One region of the Bacillus sp. Marseille-P3661 genome, then DNA from elsewhere that is predicted to be linked to it. Evidence: riboswitches for the same ligand, from Rfam matches in the RefSeq annotation. Region 1 holds a riboswitch; the other holds the start of a gene.
What was found. A riboswitch is a leader RNA that binds a small molecule or an ion and turns the genes downstream of it on or off. The one in region 1 is predicted to bind S-adenosylmethionine.

Region 1 (3,163 bases):
GCAATTTTTATCACCTAAATGAAACTTAGTATTTTTATTCTAAAAAAATTAAAGCCTTTCTGCAGACAAGCAGAAAGGCTTCATGTTGTAACCTTTCTCTCATCTTCCAAAGTAAATTACTTTGTGTGAATTGGCACCATTTCAAGTTTCCTTGACGGTTGCCGGGTTTCATCGGGCACTTCCCTCCACCTCTCTTGATAAGAGTTTTACTATATTCTATTAAACTTTTATTTAGGTTGATTGTTTTATAAGCACGATTGAAATTTTAGCATTTCTATATTTGGGTGTCAACAACAATTGCTATATCGGAATAACTGTTTAAATATTTATAATACTTTTACTTTGCCGCCGCTTGTGATCGTAATCCTGTTGCTTTTTCTAATCCTTGTTCAAGATCTTCTATAAGATCTTCGACATTCTCAATACCAACTGAAAGTCGAATTAAATCTTCTCTTACTCCAGCGCTCTTTAAGCCTTCCTCATCTAGCTGCGAATGTGTTGTACTTGCTGGATGAATAATTAAGCTTTTTGAATCTCCGACGTTTGCTACATGTGACCAAAGCTCAACAGAATTAATCAGCTTTTGCCCAGCTACTCTTCCACCTTTTATACCAAAAATAAGAACAGAACCGGCACCTTTAGGGAAGTATTTCTTAGCTAAATCCTTGGAAGGATGACTGTCACTTTCCGGATGTAGAACCCACTCAACACCTGGATGCTTTTCTAAATAGTCTACAACTTGACGTGTATTGGAAATATGCTCTTTCATACGTACATGTAATGTTTCAAGTCCTAGAGCTAATTGGAAAGCATTAAATGGACTTAACGCAGGTCCCATGTCACGTAACAATTGCACGCGCGCTTTAATAATATATGCAATAGCTCCTAAAGCTTCAGCGTAAACCAATCCATGGTAACTTGGATCAGGAGTTGTAAAACCTGGGAACTTCGGTGAATTCCAATCAAACTTTCCACCATCAACGATTACTCCACCTAATGTTGTTCCATTACCACAAATCCATTTTGTTGCCGAGTGTACGACGATGTCAGCACCAAACTCAATCGGACGGCAAAGGTAAGGTGTTGCAAACGTATTATCTACAATTAAAGGAATACCTGCTTCATGAGCAATGTTCGCTACCGCTTCGATATCTAAAATTTGTAAGCTAGGATTTCCGATTGTTTCTGCAAACACTGCTTTCGTTTTTTCAGTGATTGCTGCACGGAAATTTTCCGGATCTGTCGGATCAACTAAATGCACTTTAATACCTTGTTTCGGCAGCGTTTGTGTGAATAAATTATATGTTCCCCCATAAAGAGTCGATGCGGCGACAATTTCATCACCAGCTTCGGCAATATTCTGAATAGCCATCGTAATAGCTGCAGAACCACTTGATACAGAAAGAGCACCCACACCACCTTCTAGAAGAGCAATTCTCTCTTCAAACACTGTGTTTGTTGGATTATGTATTCTTGTATAGATATAACCTGATTCGGAAAGATTAAATAAATTGGCCGCATGTTCTGTGTCTTTAAACAAATATGCATTTGTAGGATATATAGCCGTACCTTGAGAACGTGTTCCTTCATCTAATTGCAATCCACCATGAATACCTAATGTTTCAATTCGATAATTTTTTTGTTCACTCATTTTACCCAGCTCCCTTTTTACATAATGTTTAGTTGATCATCAAAATAGACGTGACATCTATTAAGATGACGATGTCTATCCTAGACTAGACTTTTTTGTAACAAAATTCTGTTAGCATTAAAAAAATCCCACTTCGATAAGAAGAGGGATTGTGGTCCATATGCTCAACTTATCTTTCAGAGTGTCAACTCTGTAGGAATTGGCACCGTGTTTTAATAGTTAAAACCGGTTGCCGGGTTTCATAGGGCCTATCCCTCCACCTCTCATGATAAGAATACTATTAAGTATTAAATTACTTTCATACTAGCATCGCAATTCTCAATTGTCAATTTATTTTTTTGAGAATTAGGCCACTTTAGAGCAACAATATAAAATCGATTCAAATCGCAATATATATTTGTATCTACCATTAATTTGGATGTCGCCTCTTTTATATAATTGCTGCAGACGTGATTTTCCCTCAATTAATTCAATTAAAGTAGAGTCATCTCCTTTAATAATTAGTGCTGAATTATTGTAACCATGTTCGATCAAAATTTCTTCATTGGTAATAACTAAAGTAATGTTCTCAGTGTTTGTACAAAAAGTAATTGGAAATATTTCATGCTTTAACAAAGGTCCAATATGTGTTGCACCTCTTAATCGATGACAAAACTCTATCAACACATCCTTAATCAAGTACATCACCTCTTTCAACAAATTATAGTTATTATCACTTTTCGCCAAACCTTGTAAATATCCTTGAAAAAGATTTCAACAAAAAAAGACAAACATCACTAGTTAGCAGTGATGTTTGTCCCTATTTCCCGAGAAATAACATTTTTTGTTTCTCGTAGTCTCTTTATTTGTAATTTTTCATGTTATTATGACTAAAATTGTTGCTTTTATACTGATGTTTATGGTTTATTCAGGAGTCGTTCTATGTTTTTGTTATTTTGTTAAGACAATATCTTGTTTTAAACTGTCTATTAATGTTTTGATACCTTCATTACGTTTGTCTTCAGTCTGAATGTTAGCGTCTATGGTAATTTCAACATCTTTTTTATTCCCGTTATTTTGATTATTGTTATGATTGCCGTTACCGCGGTTTTTTTCTTTTTCCTCGCTTGGCCCTATCTTAATCTGTACACCATTTTTGTTGCCGTTATTGTTTTGATTGCCTTTATTAGTTTTTTTTTCTTTTTCCTCATTTGGGCCAATCTTAATCTCGACATCATTTTTGTTGCCGCTATTTCGATTATTGTTTTGATTGCCATTACCGCGGTTTTTTTCTTTTTCCTCGCTTGGCCCTATCTTAATCTCGATACGCTTATTGTTTTGATTTTCATTGCTGCTTTTTTTAGCATTGCCATTTGCACCATTGTTGCCGTTGTTATTATTTTTGTTGCCGTTATTTCTCTTATAATCATCATTCTTGTCTTTCTTGTCATTTTTATTATTGCTATTATTTGCATTTTTGTTTGCTGGGGTTTCGTTTGACTTTTGTTCTTTCTTATTCACTTTCTTACTTTT
Region 2 (3,163 bases), 130 kb from region 1:
TCTGACAAAGGGTTTATTGATGTCGTTTATTTTAATGGTAATTGCTAGACCAATTGCAGTTTATTTATCAACGATTAAGATGAAATATACTAATAAAGAGCGAGTCTTTCTATCTTGGGCCGGCTTAAAAGGAGCTGTGCCGATTGTACTTGCAACCTATCCGCTTTTAGCTAATGTGGAAGGAAGTAATCTAATTTTTAATGTAGTATTTTTCGTTGTATTAACAAGCTGTTTAATCCACGGTTCTACCATTACCTATTTAGCAAAAAGGCTTGGCTTAACAGGTCCAGAAAAAGCTACACCAATGCATTCTTTAGAGCTCGTATCTCTTGGTAAGGCCGATGCTGAAATGCTTGAGTATGAAATGATGGAAGACCATGCAATAGTAGGCAAGACATTGTTAGAAATTCCTTTTCCAGAAGGTTCCTTAGTAAATGCAATCATTAGAAATAATCAGCTTATTACACCAAAAGGGAACACGACTATTGAGGCAGGAGATTTGCTATATATTCTTTCTTCTAGAAAAAATAAAGCTCATTTAAAAAAACTACTACAAGAAAAAAAATACAGTATGGAAACGGACACTGTAGAAGAAAGTACAGGATGATAAAGCTATAAATCTAGAAATGGTATGGTTATCCTGAACTTTTTAAAGCGGTAGGCAGATTATGTGAGTATTTGTCCAGCTCCTGCGCCTAGCCTATCGGGGTAAAAAACGCATTGGATCTGCTAATACCGTCGTTATCGATGAATGAAGTTCTTGAAGTAAAATGAATTTTATGAAAATTATAAAAAAACAATTGACACTGGTAATTTTTTATAGTAATTTAATAATCATAAAACTTAATCAATGTTGTTTCTTATCAAGAGAGGTGGAGGGACTGACCCTACGAAACCTCGGCAACCGACAATCAATTTGCACGGTGCCAATTTCAGAGGAATGTTGTAAATTCCGAAGATGAGAAGAATGGACTTTTATTTTTAGGATACTAAGTCTCTTCTCTCGTTTTTGAGGGAAGGGGCTTTTTTATTTCTCCACAATACATGACAGAAATGCTTTAGATAAGAAACGTCAAAGAAGAAAGCTTGTATTTTTATATAACCAACTATTCCTATTTGAAAAATGTGAAATAATGAGGAGGAAAATGAAATGGGTAAACGTATTTATTTAAATGCATTTGACATGAATTGTGTTGGTCATCAATCTCCGGGTTTGTGGGCTCATCCTGAGGATGAATCGCAGCGTTACAATGACATTGAATACTGGGTGGAATTAGCACAGTTATTGGAAAAGGGTAAAATCGATGGACTATTTTTAGCTGATGTCGTGGGAATTTACGATGTATTTGAGGGTAAACCAGATGCGGCAATTGAAAACGCTGTGCAAGTTCCGGTTAATGATCCTATGTTAATTATTTCAGCAATGTCGCATGCAACCAAGCATTTAGGCTTTGGGGTTACTGCTGCGGTAACATATGATCATCCATATCAGCTTGCTCGGAGAATGTCTACATTAGATCATATTACAAAAGGTCGTGTATCTTGGAATATTGTAACCTCATATTTAAACAGTGCGGCGAAAGCTTTTGGCTTAGAAAATCAAATTGCTCATGACGAGCGCTATAATATTGCGGATGAGTATTTAGAGGTTTGTTATAAGCTGTGGGAAGGCAGCTGGGAAGATGGAGCAGCGGTAAGAGATAAGGAAAAGCGAGTGTTTACTGATCCTAGTAAGGTTCATGCTATTGATCATAAAGGGAAATATTTTAATGTTCAAGGCAGACATCTTTGTGAGCCTTCTCCGCAAAGAACGCCAGTATTATTCCAAGCTGGTGCATCTACAAAAGGCCGAGCTTTTGCAGCTAAGCATGCAGAGTGTATGTTTATTGCAGGATTAACGCCGGAAATTGTGGCGGGCTGTGTATCGAAGATCAGGGACGATGCCGATAAGGAAGGGCGCAGCCATGAAGATATTAAAATATTCTCAGTATTTACACCAATTGTCGGTAAAACAGAAGAAGAAGCTCAAGCAAAGTATGAGGAGTTAACACAATATATTAGTTATGAAGGGGCTCTTTCATTATTAGGCGGCTGGACTGGAATTGATTTCTCACAATATGATCCTGACCAAGAGCTAAAATATATTGAAACGCAAGCTATGCAGTCCATTCTTGAAGGCTATACTAAGGCAAGTCCAAATAAAAAATGGACGGTTCGTGAGCTTGCAATTGCTACAGGTGTTGGGGGTTTTGGTCCTGTTTCAATTGGAACACCTGAGCAAATCGCAGATGAAATGGAGCGCTGGATTGAGGTAACAGGTATTGATGGCTTTAATATTGCCTATGCTCTTGCGCCTGGTACTATGAAAGACTTTATTGAATTAGTTGTTCCAATATTGCAAGAAAGAGGGTTAACGCAATCTGATTACCAAGAAGGTACGTATCGTGAGAAGTTATTTGGTAAAACAGCTGCATTACCAGAAAACCATGTAGGTTCAAGCTACAGAATTAATAAAGTAGCGCTAGCATAATTAAATACAATGAAGTTTAATATAAAAAGGACCGATTACCCTCGGTCCTTTTACTTATTGATTGGAGTTGTTATTGCCTGTTTCATTGGCTAATTGTTCAAACGATTTTACTTTGCCATGCGGATTTTGAGCTTGTTTTCTCTTAGTCCATTGGCGTTCTGCTTGTCGTTTAGATTGAGTCATTTTGCATTAACTCCTTTGTTTAAATTATCAAAAATAGTTTGCCCTTAGGACTTCTGTTCATTCATATATAATGTTTATTTATAGGGTTGACTATTTGCTATTTATTGGTACTAATAAAAGGAATAGGCTCTTCAGATTACAGTTACAAATTCCAGATTTAGTTTGGTAGGATTTTTGACTTTTAAGGGCATCATTCGTATTATTTAATACCTATATAAAATATATTTATTGCTTTAATACGTAAACGAGGAGATATATAATGAAAAGAATAGTGTATTAAGAAATAATTTTTTAGCTATAGAACAAAAAGTTAGATGATTTTTTCTAGCCATGGCTACATAGTAAACTCTTTTGTTGCGCTTTATTAACTTTTAACTTCAGAAATAATGTAACAATTATATATAATCTTCGTTGCTGATTAATAAATGATGTAGCCGAAGTGGGAGGGAC

Region 2: another riboswitch for S-adenosylmethionine. It lies ahead of C1724_RS02055 (LLM class flavin-dependent oxidoreductase); the one in region 1 lies ahead of C1724_RS01480 (O-acetylhomoserine aminocarboxypropyltransferase/cysteine synthase family protein).

What each region holds. Positions count from the first base shown of each region.
Region 1 covers NZ_LT965953.1:322,659-325,821, reverse strand. Annotated here, with positions in the region: SAM riboswitch class I at 97-204, opposite strand; gene C1724_RS01480 (O-acetylhomoserine aminocarboxypropyltransferase/cysteine synthase family protein) at 338-1,651, opposite strand; SAM riboswitch class I at 1,818-1,926, opposite strand; gene C1724_RS01475 (SCP2 sterol-binding domain-containing protein) at 1,997-2,329, opposite strand; gene C1724_RS01470 (anti-sigma factor domain-containing protein) at 2,582-3,163, opposite strand, start outside.
Region 2 covers NZ_LT965953.1:448,036-451,198, forward strand. Annotated here, with positions in the region: gene C1724_RS02050 (potassium/proton antiporter) at 1-607, shown strand, start outside; SAM riboswitch class I at 858-965, shown strand; gene C1724_RS02055 (LLM class flavin-dependent oxidoreductase) at 1,151-2,530, shown strand; gene C1724_RS25890 (DUF6254 family protein) at 2,585-2,713, opposite strand.